Regions from separate parts of the Cupriavidus sp. SK-3 genome, predicted to be linked through region 2. Evidence: predicted binding sites of a transcription regulator. Region 2 holds the regulator's gene; the other holds the start of a gene.
What was found. Region 2 encodes FNR, which switches genes on or off when oxygen is low (the NO sensors DNR and NnrR bind a similar motif). Its sites were predicted from a motif close to TTGATNNNNATCAA; they were not measured.
Positions count from the first base shown of each region.

Region 1: CF70_RS34475 (DUF3079 domain-containing protein) is a predicted target of FNR. The motif match lies at 3,856-3,869, and genes of this name have one in related genera.

Region 1 is NZ_JFJV02000051.1:26,056-33,253, reverse strand. It holds gene CF70_RS05695 (CitMHS family transporter) at 1-1,133, opposite strand, end outside; gene CF70_RS05690 (isocitrate/isopropylmalate dehydrogenase family protein) at 1,343-2,383, opposite strand; gene CF70_RS05685 (hypothetical protein) at 2,927-3,175, shown strand; partial or broken gene CF70_RS35705 (pseudouridine-5'-phosphate glycosidase) at 3,219-3,344, shown strand; gene CF70_RS34475 (DUF3079 domain-containing protein) at 3,573-3,794, opposite strand; partial or broken gene CF70_RS37395 (TPM domain-containing protein) at 4,127-4,318, shown strand; gene CF70_RS05680 (hypothetical protein) at 4,532-4,873, opposite strand; gene CF70_RS05675 (cold-shock protein) at 5,257-5,460, opposite strand.
Region 2 is NZ_JFJV02000194.1:10,222-17,419, forward strand. It holds gene ccoG (cytochrome c oxidase accessory protein CcoG) at 1-1,436, shown strand, start outside; gene CF70_RS18830 (FixH family protein) at 1,461-1,676, shown strand; gene CF70_RS18835 (hypothetical protein) at 1,679-1,924, shown strand; gene fnr (fumarate/nitrate reduction transcriptional regulator Fnr) at 2,086-2,811, opposite strand; gene CF70_RS18845 (sulfite exporter TauE/SafE family protein) at 3,098-3,856, shown strand; gene scpB (SMC-Scp complex subunit ScpB) at 4,443-5,510, shown strand; gene rluB (23S rRNA pseudouridine(2605) synthase RluB) at 5,516-7,198, shown strand, end outside.

The DNA of each region.
Region 1 (7,198 bases), on a different contig from region 2:
GAGGCGCGTCCGATCTCCGCCGCCCCGATGCCATAGACGGCGGCGGCCTTGGCCAGTATCGGCAGGATGCCGAAGTAGAACGCGTCGTTCGAGACAAAGAACGTGAACGGAATGCTCAGCACACCGGTTACCAGGGCCATGTAGGGGCCCATCCAGTCGGGCACCGCGCCAATAACGCTGTTGGCGATTGCGTCGACCATCTTGGTGCCCGACAGGATGCCGACGAAGATACCGGCGGCGAAGATCAGCGAGACGACCGGCACGACGTTGGCTGCATGCGCGCCGATCCGCTCCTTCTGTTCCTGCAGGCTAGGGTAGTTGACCATCAGCGCGATGGCGGATGCGACGATGAACAGCGCGGGCAGCGGGAAGGTGCCCAGAATCAGCAGCACCATCAGGCCGACGGTCAGCAGTAAGTTGAACCACAGCAGCTTCGGCCTGGCGATCTGCGGGTCGCCGGCGGCAACCTCCGGCGCGGCATGGCCGTCATGACCGGCCCCGGCCGCCATCATGGCGATGGTGCCGAGTCGGTTGCGTTCGCGGCGGCCAAGCAGGAATGCCACGAACAGGCCCCACATGCCGGTGACAATCATCGGCAGGATCATCGGCACGAAGAGCGAGCCCACGTCCACACCCAGCGCACTGGCGGCGCGCGCGGTCGGGCCGCCCCAGGGCAGGATGTTCATCAGCCCGCCCGCCATCATGACCACGCAGGCCAGCACAAGCCGGCTGATGCCCAGCCGCTTGTAGAGCGGGAGCATCGCGGCGCAGGTGATCATATAGGTGGTCGAGCCGTCGCCGTCGAGCGACACCAGCACGGCCAGCACGAAGGTGCCCATGATTATCTTGATCGGATCGCCGCCCACTACCCTCAGAATCACGCGCACCACCGGATCGAACAGGCCGGCATCGATCATCACGCCGAAATACAGGATGGCGAACATCAGCATCACGCCGGTCGGCGCCAGCTTCTTGACGCCGTCCAGCATCATCGGGCCGAGTTCCGGGCCGAAACCGCCGATCGCACCGAACGCAATGGGAACGAGGATCAGCGCCACCATGGCGGAGAGTCGCTTGGTCATGATCAGTGCCATGAACACAATCACCATCGAATAGGCGAGCAGGGTCAACATTTTCTTCTGTATCTCTTTTCCGCCCTGCCACGTGGGCGCATGGGGGCGGGTGTGTGCGTCCGTCCGGCGCACGAGGTTAAGGCCGAGGCCGATCCCACCGGCACGTCAGGGAGTGCCGGATATGGAATGACCGTGGAGGGGGGCAGTATCGTGCGCCGGCAAGACTTGTCGCGTGGTGCAGCAAGCGCTGCCTACCGCGCGGGCGCGGGTCAACTGGCCGAAACGATGCGCTTCACTACCGCGTCGGCAAACTGCAGCGTGGAGGCTGTGCCGTGGAGGTCGCCGGTTTTCACCTGGTCCTGGCTGAGCGTCAGCTCGATGGCCGAGCGCAGCCGCGTGGCCAGATCCTGGCGGCCCACGTGGTCGAGCATCAGGCCGGCGGCCAGCATCAGCGAGATCGGGTTGGCAATGCCCTTGCCGGCGATATCGGGTGCCGAGCCGTGCACCGCCTCGAAGATCGCGGCCTGGTCGCCGATGTTGGCGCCCGGCGCCATGCCAAGCCCGCCAACCAGGCCGGCGATCTGGTCCGACAGGATGTCGCCGAACAGGTTGGTACAGAGCAGCATGTCGAACCGCCACGGGTTCAACACGAGCTGCATGGCGCAGGCGTCGACAATGATGTCGTCCATGTCCACGCGACCGGCGTAGTCCCTGGCAACTTCACGAGCCGCTTCCAGGAAGATGCCGGTCAGCGCCTTCAGGATATTGGCCTTGTGCACCACCGTAATCTTCTTTCGGCCGTTCCTGACGGCGTACTCGAAGGCAAAGCGGGCAATGCGCCGGCAGGCGTCACGCGTGTTGGTGCCGGTGGACACCGCCACCGCATGCGGGTCGTCGCCGACCGGAATGTAATAGTCGTGCGCCACATAGAAGCCGCCGACGTTCTCGCGCACCAGCACCAGGTCGATATTCTCGAAGCGGCCCGGCACCAGCGTGCGGGCCGGGCGCACGTTGGCGTATAGATTGAACGCCTCGCGCAGGCGCACATTGACCGAGCGGAAACCGCCGCCCACCGGCGTGGTCAGCGGACCTTTCAGGGCCAGGCCGGTGCGGCGGATGCTCTCCAGCGTGTCTTCCGGCATGGGGTCGCCGCTGTACTCGACGCCGGCCATCCCCGCCCGCCGGACATCCCAGGCAAACGGGGCGCCAAGCGCATCCAGCACCCTGACGGTGGCGTCCACCACTTCGGGACCGATCCCGTCGCCGGGGATCAGCGTGGCTGGGATCTGTTCGCGTGCACCGTTTTCCATTTGCTTTCCTGTCGTGAAGTGAGCGTTTCGCTGGCCGGCCACTGCGCCGGGCCAGGGAGGCCGTGTTGCTCGTCATTGCGGACGCGTCGGCGCTGGATTTGGGCATTTGCCGCCGATCCGGCTGACCAGGGGGCAGATTCTAGGCGGGGAAGGCTGTCAGCAAACTGTCAATGTGCCTGTTTTATCACTGGGGTTTACGCTAGGGTCATTGAAGGTTGCCAAGCCAAGGGCAGAAGCGACGATTGGAAGACCATGCGGGTCGCTGCCCCGCAATCTTGGGGCGGCGGCAGCGGTAGAGAGCCAGGTGTCCCAGCGCACGGCGAGCGGTTACACCGATGTGAAGGCCAGGTTCGGATGCGCGGTTCCGGTCACGGCTAAAATGTACACACGTGAAACAAAAGTCGGGTTGCTTCACCAGACAAGCAAATGGAATGTATCCCCGCGCAAGGTATGTGATCAGTAGTCTGATGACGCAGCGGCATAGGGACCGTCGCCACCCACAGGCCGACTGCCTGCCTTGCGCACCAACCTGAAGTTGGAATGATGAAGACAAGAACTTCGATCGTTGCGATAGTGCTCACCGCCCTCAGCTCGTTGGCGCATGCGAGCCTGGCGACGGATGCCCATGCGTTCAAGAGCGGTATAAAGACAGCAGCGAAGCAGAGCGGGCATGCTGCGCGCGATGCCGCGCACGCGGTTGGCCGCGGTGCGAAAGCGGCCGGCCACGCCGTTGTCGACGCAAGCAGGCACGGCTATCACTCGACGAAGAAGGTCGTGACAGGGCACGAATAGAGGTCGAGGAAAGCCGTCGAATCTCACCGCCGAAAGCATCAACATGATTACCGACCTGGCTCACTCATGGTTGGCCTTCAGCGCGCCTGTGGCCGCTGCACAGGCCGCCGGCCGCCCGCTCGTGGCGCTGGAATCGACCATCATCGCTCACGGCATGCCCTACCCGGAGAAGAGGGATGGCGGATTCGCAAATATCTGAAGCTTAAGATATTTGCGAATCCCGGCCGACCCTCGATAAGGACGTCTCAGAAGGCCTGCGCTCGGAGAAGGGCGTTCGGCTGAACCATGCGCTCGGCTCGGTCACCGAATTCGAGTACCGCTATGACTTTCGCGATGACTGACCATCATCCTCTGCACTGACGCGAAGCCGGCGCGCAAGAGCGGACCGACTAATGGATCAGCCCGAGTTTTGGTCTTTGTCCTGTGTAGGCCCTGTCGTCTCGCTGGCGTCGATGTCCCAATCCCCATGCAAGTACCAGTCGTCGCCCAGCAATTCCGCTGGGTGCTGCGTGCGGCTCGATCCGTTACCACAACCCATCGCATGGACGGCGCAGTATTTGTCACAGCCCCAGCAAACGCGCTCGGGATGCTTGGGGTGGAGAGGGAATTTCTTGACCATGGGACAAAGCCTCGACTGCCATCTACTGATAGCAGTATGCTGCCACCATGCGCAGGGCTGCTTGACCGAGATCAAGGCCGCAGTAGGACCAGCGGCCAACCCTCGCGTAGGCCCGGCGCGTGTGCGGGTTGCGAATCGCGAACGCAAAGAACTCGATGCATCGCATGTTGGCCCGCTCGCCAGCCACTGACCAGCACTGGCAATCGGTGCAGAGGAGCCGGCGCGATCCTCGCAACGCGGGCAACGACGGCGCCGCTCATGGCCGAATCACCCATGGCGCGCATGCCGCGCTTTCACTTCCGCGATGCCAGCCAGCATGTGCTGATAGTCGCGTAGCGCGTGAGCGTGCCGTCGAAGTATTCTCTCAGCTGCGCGTCTGGGATACGGAACGTAACAATGGTGTCCTGATATATCTGTTGCTGGCAGACCGCAGCGTCGAAATTGTTGCTGACCGAGGCATCCATGCGACGGTCAAGCCCCGGGAGTGGGAGGTCGTCTGTCGAGAAATGGAAGCAGCCCTACGGGGAGAAATTCCAGAGGATGCCGATTGGGCCGAGGTTGTAGACAAACTAGATGCCGCACTGAGGTCAGCGGACTGAGAGCATTCATCTGAATTGAGTGCGGCGCAGTTTATCGCTTGTGTAGCGTATCTGAGCAGTCCGGTCTGGCGGGTCCCTTTGCTGACTGACATTTCGCCGCTCACCTGCACACGGCACCTGCGATGAGACGTCCCCGGCCTAAAACGGACGGTGTTGTACCCACGCGGGGAAGCGCTCATCAGTTTCGTCGGCGGAGATATCCCCAAGGTGTGTGCAGGCCTCGACGGGCAGCGCAATGTGGTACTCCTCGCGCCACAGCACCATGACGGTGAACCTGAGAACGCGAATTCGCACCTCTCTGGGGACGGGATACTCGGAAACATGTGAGGGAAGGGCCTCCATGCCAACACGCCGCCGGACCTCATAGGTGAGCATCCCTCTCTCTTCGCGTCGAATCAACTCTGCGCGCGCGAGGTGCAGATGCAGATATAGGGCGCGCATGACGAGCGCAAGTACCAACAGAACCATGATCGTCTGCACGATGATTCTCCCTGATGAGACTGGCTTTTCTTATTCGGCTGACGCAATTTGCGTGCCATTTCGTTAGCGTTCCACCAGGCCTGTCGTGGTCAAGGCAGTTGCCTACAACGTTCAGGTCGCGGTCAGTTTTCTCCAGACACTCATTGTGATTAATAAGGCCAGTCCTGAGTATTGGGTTTTGTACGGACTTTGACGGTCGAGGGTGGGGCCTGCTGCGACATTGTTCGGAGATTATTTGCGGGGCGCCGATTGGCGTATTGATTGCAGCTGGCTGCCGACTCGTGTGGATGCGCCGAAGCGGCCTAGTGCTGCCGGAAACAAAAAAGCCCCTCGTGACAGCGAAGGGCCTTTCTTCCATCTCGACTGCCTAGCGGCAACGGCGACTACAGCTTGCGAATCTGCGAGGCTTGCAACCCTTTGGGGCCTTGCCTTGCGTCGAATTCGACCTTGGCGCCCTCATCAAGGGACCGGTATCCAGTGCCCTGGATTTCCGTGTGGTGGGCAAACAAGTCCGCGCCACCGCCGTCCGGCGTAATGAATCCAAATCCCTTTTCGTTGTTGAACCACTTCACAATGCCAGTCGCCATTTCATCCTCGAAGCAACGCATGCATACCGCATGCAGATATCAAATTTCCAATCCGGACTTGCTGCTGAAGCTTAAGCTTCTTTCCGTCGATTGCAGCACAGTCATCCGGTTCGCCAGCATATCCGAGGAAACACATTGTAGCCAAGGTGGTCTAGGGTTTACCACTGGAGCCTGCTACAGGACCGCCCCGGCTGGTAGCGGAGTCACCGCTGGTATCGCATATGTTAATTTGCGAAAGAAGAATTAGGCGCGATTAATTCTCGCGACGTCGTGCTGGTCGCGCATTTCTCTACCCAGCGAGAAAAGCCTGATGCGGAAACAAGAGAGGTCGGAAAGGGGCGCGTTGTAGGATGGCAGCGAACTGACTCAGGTCCAGTTGGTCAGCGCCAGCACGTCAGCGGCCGTGTCTAGGATAGCGGCCTGCTGGAGCAAGTCGGCAGGGTGGTGGGAGGTGGCAGTACCTGTTTTGTTCATGCCAACCTAAGCCACTGGCCGCAGATTTTTCGGCATCCTGGCGAAGGGCCTGAACGCTGGTGAAATCAGTCCAGCGGATCCTTCTCCGGCTGCGAGTACCCGGCGGCGGTGTGTCGCTCGTGGTCATGGGAGGAACGAGAATTTGATGCATATTGACCTTCAACATTGCTTTGCCCGGTTTCGCTTGGCGCTGTCTCGCGAAGGGCGTTCTTTCTTTTGCGGCGATGAGTGGCAGCACGCCCGAGAGCAGGGTGGCCAGCAGCGGCGATGAACCCCAAGAGTGCCTCGCAGAAGCCGACCGCGCATTGGACACAATCCACATGACGATTTGGTGTCAGCCTAGTAGGCCAAACGGATGATATCGGCAGAGACAAGGATTAACCTCGAAGCTGCGTGACATCAATTCAACGTGTGAGAAAGCCGGTATCGGGGGGGGGCGGGCCGCAATGCCAAGAAATAGCAAGAAAATGTTTCTTATATCTGATGTAAATAATTTTAACTTCGCGTAGACTGACGGGGTAGTCCTTGCTACCACCCGCATATCGCTTCCCGGCGATGCGGGTTTCTTTTCTGTCAATAGCGCGCGAGAATTTTTTCAATGTTTGGTCTACACTTTCCAACCATGAGTAGCACTTAACCCGGCGTTGCTGCTGGGGCTGTCTTGGGTATGGACATCTACCAACTGCATCTTGTTTCCGCGGGCGTTGACCCTCTGTGGCTTATTGAGGGACACAGAGTCCGCGTTCCTGTCGAAGGCAACCATGTGAACCTGGATGGGAAACAGCTCGAGGTCTACGGTTGTCGTACCGCAAGCGGAAGGGTTCGAAGGGGACCGATTGGACTTGCGTCGGGAACCCTGGTCGAAGTCTGGTGCGATATCAATGGATTGTTCATGTGTGCACGGGCGGATGATGTAGACCGGGTCCGTGCTGCGAAAGCGGCGAGAGAAGCGGCAGAGCAAGCCAGCCTACGGGCGCGCGAAGAGGACCTTCGCGTTCGAGCGCAGGCGTCTAACGATAGCCTCGCGATTCCCTTCAGGTGGGTGCCCGGTGCAATCGACGGTGAATCTAGTCTTTTGCACGGGACGCAAAGCGACGAGGGACAGCGCTTGGCCAACGATGTTCACATCTTGCTGAAACAGGGCTTTCGCGATGGGCGTCTGGTGCGTAGCGCTGGCGATTTTCTTTGCATTCGTTCGCGGCGAATGGACGGTACAAATTTAAAGGTGCGAAAGGCGGAGATGTATGTCGAGGTTTCTTGCAAG
Region 2 (7,198 bases):
GGGCGCCCGCATCCGCCACGGGGGATGGGGAAACCTCGGATGAAACCCTGTACGAAGTCCGCCGCAAGATCTATCCGCGCTCGGTCACAGGGGCGTTCTCGAGCTGGCGGGTCTGGATGGTGGTCCTGACCCAGCTGTTCTTCTATGGCATGCCCTGGCTGCAATGGAACGGCCGCCAGGCCATGCTGTTCGATCTCGGCGCGCGCAAGTTCTACATCTTCGGCCTGGTGCTCTGGCCGCAGGATGTGATCTACCTGTCCGTGCTGCTGGTGATTTCTGCGCTCTCGCTGTTCCTGTTCACGGCGATCGCGGGTCGCCTGTTCTGCGGCTATGCCTGTCCGCAGACGGTGTACACAGAAATCTTCATGTGGATCGAGCGGCATGTGGAAGGCGATCGCTTTGCCCGCATCCGCCTGGATGGCGATCCGTGGAGCGCGCGCAAGCTGCGGCTCAAGGCCACCAAGCACACGCTCTGGATCGTGATCGCGCTATGGACCGGCTTTACCTTCGTAGGGTACTTTTCGCCCATTCGCGAGTTGGGCGGCCACGTGCTCAGCCTGTCGCTGGGGCCGTGGCAAACGTTCTGGATGCTGTTCTACGCCTTCGCCACCTGGGGCAACGCCGGCTTCATGCGCGAGCAGGTGTGCAAGTACATGTGTCCTTATGCACGCTTCCAGAGCGTGATGGTCGATCGCGACACGTATGTGGTGACGTATGACGTGGGCCGCGGCGAGCCGCGCGGCAGCCGCTCGCGCAAGGTGGATCACCAGGCCGCCGGCCTGGGCGATTGCGTGAACTGCAGCATCTGCGTGCAGGTCTGTCCCACCGGCATCGATATTCGCGACGGCTTGCAGTACGATTGCATCGGTTGCGGCGCCTGCATCGACGCCTGCAATCAGGTCATGGACAAGATGGCGTATCCGCGCGGGCTGATCCGCTACACGTCGGAGAACGCCATGCGCAGCGTGCTGCCGGAGGCAGAGGCGCGCAAGCGTCTGTTCCGGCCGCGCACGGTGGTGTACTCGGTGATCTGGCTGGTCCTGGTTGCCGGCTTCACGGTGTCGCTGGCCATGCGCACGCCGCTCAAGGTCGATATCATCCGCGACCGCGGCGCGCTGGGCAGGGAAGTGGAGGGACGCTGGATCGAGAACGTCTATCGCCTGCAACTGATCAACACGACCGAGGCGCCGATGCATGTGGCCATTCGCGCGGACAGTGATGACCTGAAGGGCCTGGCTGTGGAATACGATCACGCTGCCGGCAATCTCGAGCCCACCTCAAACCGCCTGATTCCGATTCGCGTGCGCGTGCCGATCGAAGCCGCTGGCCAGGGCACCCACAAGATCCAGGTGACAGTCACTGCGACAGGAGACGACAGTGGGGGCGGCGCGGAAATCAGCCAGGGCACCAGCTTCATCGTGCCGCGCAATCTTTGAACCGAGAAATCTGGAGGAGGCTTGATGATGCAGCAAAGCAATCCCTGGTGGAAGGAGCCCTGGCCATGGCTGCTGATGAGCGGGCCCTTGCTGGCGATGGTGGCCTGCGGGGTCACGATCTGGCTGGCCATGACGCACCCGGACCCGCCCGTTGTCGATGGCGTATCGCGGCACGGGTTGGTGGTCGAGAAGACGGGTATCGGGCGGCAGGCTGAGCCGGCCACGGCGCAGGCGAGGTGACCATGAGACTGCGCTGGCTGATGTGGGTGCTATGGCCCGGCTTCCTGGTAGCCGGGCTGACGACCGCCCTGGTGTTTTCGATGGTCGATCCCGGCGATCTGCGCTTCTTCGGACAGCCGGTCGAGGCGTCGCGGGAGGCGGTTTACACCGTGGGCTTCCTGGTCGCGTGGGCGCTTTGTTCGTTGTCGAGCGGCCTGACGCTTTACACCATGCCCACGCGGCTGGCGGAGACAGACGAACTGGAGTGAGCGCGATGCGCATCTTCGCGCTGCGGGGCAGCGGGCGGCGGAGCAGGAGTGTCGTGGCCGGGCCGGCGCGGCGTGGCATTGGCGCCGCGCAAGGAGGGCAAGGCGGCTGCCAATGCCGCGGGAGCCGGGAAACTCCGCGCGGCCGGTCGATGCCCGCCGGACTAGCAGGACTTGTTGATGATCTGCTTGATGCCTGTCATGTCGACCAGCTTGACGTGCCGCTGGCGGATCTGGATCAGCCCGGCTTCCGCAAAACGGGAGAACAGGCGGCTGACGGTTTCGAGCTTGAGCCCGAGGTAGCTGCCGATCTCCTCGCGGCTCATGCGCAGCACGAACTCGGAGGCCGAATAGCCGCGCGCGGAGAGGCGCTCCGAAAGGTTGATCAGGAAGGCGGCAAGCCGCTCTTCGGCGCGCATCGAGCCCAGCGTGATCAGCATCACCTGGTCCTGCGAGATTTCCTTGCTCATCAGCCGCATGAACTGATGTTGCAACGACGGGAGCGCACCGGACAGCGACTGGAGGTCGCCGAAGCGCACCACGCAAACTTCGGTATCCTCAAGGGCGGTGGCGTCGGATGCGTGCTGCATTTCGCCAAGGCCGTCGAGCCCGACGACTTCGCCGGGGAGGTGGAAGCCCGTGATCTGCGAGCGGCCATCTTCCATCGTCAGGTGGGTTTTGAGCGTGCCGAAGCGGATCGCATAGACGGCGGTGAGCGGATCGCCGAGGCGGTACAGGGTCTCGCCCTTGCGTACGCGCACGCGCTCCTGCACCAGCGAATCCATTTTTTCGAGGTCCTGCTGCGACATGCCGACGGGCAGGCAGAGCTGTCCCAGCGAGCAAGTGGAGCAGCGGGGCGACATCTCGGTAATGGGAATGGATGTTAGCAATTGGGGCCTGTCGGTTTAGCGCAATCACTCAAGCGCGTGTGGCAGGCGCATTGAGTTGAAAGCTTGACGTTGAGAGCTGTCGGTTGGAAGCGCTATCCACATTAGCCTGGCGCGGGTCTGGCGGGGCCTGCCATCTGCGTGGCGCCGCCTGCCGTGCCCGTCGTCATGATTTGCGATTGCGCGGATGTGCGCGGGCGCTGGGCTTCATGTTGATAGCGCCTCTTGAAGTCGCGGGGGCGCGTAGGGCGCATTTTACCGCGCCAGGGGATGTGATTGGGAGGAGAAGTTGACCGTAGGCGTGCTCTTCAGCGTTTTTACCCTGGCTTTGCTGGGCGGTGTGCATTGCGCGGCCATGTGCGGCGGGATTGCACTTGCCGCCGAGCAGGGCGGCACGGCCCGTGTGCCGGCCATCATCCTGCGCCGGCCGGGCCACTGGCTGCTCGAACTCCTGGTGATGCATGCCGGGCGGCTGAGCATGTATGCGCTGTTGGGCGCGTTGCTGGGTACCCTGGGCGCCGGTGTCTGGAAGGCCCAGTACCTGCCGCTGCAGCGCTGGCTGTTCGGGATCGGCAGCATGATGCTGGTCATGTCGGGATTATGGATGTTGCGTGGGCGCGTCGTGGGGGCTGGCTGGCTGGAGCGGTTTGCCGCGCGCGGCGCTGGCGGTTTGCTCCGTTTTCTTGCCGCCGCCGGCGTGCGCCTGGCGCCCTTGGGCCTGCCGCAGGGGCGGCTGCTGCGCCGCTACGGCATGGGGCTGGCCTGGGGACTGGTACCATGCGGCATGGTCTATGGCGCCCTGGCGATGGCGCTGCTGGCCGGGAACGCCCCTTCGGGAGCGCTGGTGATGGCCGTGTTCGGGCTGGGCACTTTGCCAAACCTGCTGGTTATCTCGGGCCTGTCCGGCTACCTCAGGCAGTGGTCGCGCCGCCCGGCGGTACGTACTGTTGCCGGTTTGGCAGTGACTGCCTTTGGTGTCGTCGGGGTGGCGCGCGCGCTGCTTTTGCCAGAGACGCTGGCTGCGCACGGCTTCTGTCTGGTCTTCTGATACGCCGCTTCATGGCGCATTGCGCACTTTGTCGGGCGGATGCCTGTGTGAATCGGTTGCAGGTTTGCCAGGGAATGCCATACAATCGCAAGAACAGCGATATCGCGCAGCGTATTTCATCGTGGCATCGTCAGGTAGCATTCGCACTCGGGGATGCATGCCAGGAACCCTCGAGCACGTATTACCGCCAGGGACCGTTCCCAATCCGCCGTCCGGTTCAAAAGATTATTTGGTTCAAAAGACCAGCCACGGCAGGGCGGGGTGAAATAGGCCAAGCAGGCCCGATATCCGTATTTTTCTTGCACCCGGAGCGACGGACGTCGTGCCGGACAGGTCCGCCACATCAGGGGGAAGGCGCGACGCAAGGGCTCCGTCGACCGGCAGGTATAGCCGGTGGCCGGGCGATCTTCTGCCGGGCAGGTCCGGCACCCGATGCAAAAAAGAAAGCGCACGACTGCATGCATCAAGCATTGCGGTTGGCTGCGCGGTCAGATGGCGGTGGCAATTCCAACCGCTGAACCCGCAATCTCCAGTGCGTCCGGGTTTGTCCGGGGCGCAGGTGCAAAGACAGGCTGCACGCAATCACATGAATACCCAAGAGGCGAAGATCGTCCTCGAGACCGCGCTGATCTGTGCGCAGGAACCCTTGCGCGTCAATGACTTGCGCCGGCTTTTTGCCGACGACGTCGGTGCCGACACCATTCGGGTGCTGCTGGAAGAGTTGCGCCGCGACTGGGAGCAGCGCGGCGTGGAACTCGTGGCGCTGGCCAGCGGCTGGCGCTTTCAGAGCCGCCCCGTCATGCGCGAATACCTGGACCGGCTGAATCCTGAAAAGCCGCCGAAATATTCCCGCGCGGTCATGGAGACGCTGGCGATCATCGCCTACCGGCAGCCGGTCACCCGGGGCGATATCGAGGAAATCCGCGGTGTTGCGGTGAGCACCGAAGTCGTGAAGAAGCTCGAGGACCGTAGCTGGATCGAGGTGATCGGCTACCGCGACGTGCCGGGCCGGCCGGCCTTGTACGCCACCACCAAGAACTTCCTTGATGATCTTGGCCTGCGCACGCTAGACGAGTTGCCGCCGCTGGAGGATGTCCAGGCGCAGACGCAAGCCGCGCTGCTGAACCAGGAGCCCATAGATTTCGAGGCACTGGGCACTGTGCCCGCTTTGCCGGCCGGAAGCGACGAAGAAGCGTTCGCGGAGGCCGGCGGGGGTGAAAGCGAGGCCGGCGAGGAGGCTGCGGGCGGCGCTGGCGCTGCCGATGTGTCCGATGCTGGCGAATTGACCCGCTCCGTCCCTGGTGTCCTCGATGCCGGTGCCACGGATGGCATCGCCGAACTGGTGGAAGCATTTGAAAAGAAAGAAGCCTTGGTGCAAGTGCAAGCCGTGCCCGAGGCTGAAGTACCCGCGGTGTCCGAGCCGGATGATGAGCCGGAGAGCGGACTGGTGTCCGCCGGGCCCATGGGGGCGCGGCTTGATGGCGCAGCCGTGGAGGATGCCGTCGACGACGGCGAAGCAAATGAGCAAACGGAAGCACCCGCCAACGGTTACCACGAGCAAGTGGCCTCCGGCGAGCAGGAGTCCGAAGTCCCGGGGGCGTCCAAGACGAATCCGGCGCACCCCAGCGAGCACGACGAGCGCGTGTCCAACTGAACACCATGCAACATCCGAATGTGAATACCTTGTCCGATTCTGTTGATCAAGACGTCCGCCAGGCGGATACGCCGGCCGGCGATGCCGGCAATGGCGCCGAAGGCGCGCCGCGCCGCAAGGGCCTCCGCCGTGGCCTGCGCAATCTGGTGGCCACGCGCCGCCAGGCTACGCAGGACCGCGACGGCGGGCGCGCCGCGGAAGGCGATGCACTTGCCTTCGCTGGCGGTCCGGACGCGGGAGCCGCACCGGACGCGCAATCCGCGCGTGGCGATGGCGTGAGAAAGGGGCGTACGCGCGGCAAGCGCAAGCCCGCCGAAGGCGAGTCCGTGCAGGCCGGCGAGCAGCAGGGCGAACGCCCGGCGCCGCGAGGCCGCCGCGCGTCCGGCGGCGACACTGCCGAAGGCGCGAGCGAAGCCGGCGGCGAAGCCGCTGGCGAGCGCCAGCGCGACGGTGCCCGCGCCAACCCCAACGGCGCTCGCAAGCGCAAGCCGCAGCAAGGCCAGCAGCCGCAGGGTGCGGCCAGGCGCGGCAGTGCCGAGGGGCAGCAGGGTGGCCCGCGCCAGGCAGGCAAGGGAAACAAAGGCAGGGGCGGCGCGCAGCGCCAGGCTCCGGGCGTGCCCGAGAAGGCCCCCGCGGCTGCAGCCGCAAGTGGCGAAGACCTGTTTCGTTTCGTCATCTCCGGCCAGTACGACCAGGAAGATACCAGCGGTGTGCGTGCCAAGGTAAAGCCGGTGCGCGAGCTCTCGGCCGATGACGATGCGCCCAAGCTGCACAAAGTGCTCGCCGAGGGCGGCCTGGGTTCGCGCCGCGAGATGGAGGAGCTGATCCTGCAGGGCCGCGTTTCTGTCAATGGCCTGCCGGCCCATATTGGACAACGCATCCTGCCGGCCGACCAGGTCCGCGTCAACGGCAAGCTGATCCATCGCCGTGTGTCGACCAAGCCGCCGCGCGTGCTGCTTTACCACAAGCCGGCGGGCGAGATTGTCAGCCAGTCGGATCCGGAAGGCCGTCCGACCGTGTTTGACAGCCTGCCGCGCATCAAGGCAGGGAAATGGGTGGCCGTGGGCCGCCTGGACTTCAACACCGAAGGGCTGCTGATCTTTACCTCCTCGGGCGATATCGCCAACAAGTTCATGCATCCGCGCTACGGCGTGGAGCGCGAGTATGCGGTCCGCACGCTGGGCGAGCTGGCGGAGGCGGATCGCCAGCGCCTGCTGCACGGCATCAAGCTTGACGATGGTGAAGCCAATTTCCTGCGCATCGCCGACGGCGGTGGCGAGGGCATCAACCACTGGTATCACGTCGCGCTGACCGAAGGCCGCAATCGCGAAGTGCGCCGCATGTTCGAGGCCGTCGGCCTGACCGTGTCGCGCCTGATTCGTACCCGGTACGGTCAGTTCCTGCTGCCCCGCGGCCTTAAGCGCGGCCGCTGGCAAGAACTCGCCGCGGATGACGTGCGCGCGCTGATGGCGTCCATCGGCCTGAAGGCTCCCGGCAAGGGGGATGGCGGCCCCAGAGGTGGCACAAAGGTGGGCGGCCGCCAGCAGCGCACCGAGGCAGCCATTGCCGGCATGCCGATGCCGACCGGCATGGACGGCCTGCCGCGCGTCAACAGGAACAATGGCCCGCGCGGTAGTGGCGCAGGCCGGGGTCAGCCAGATCCGATGCAGACCTCGATGGGTTATATC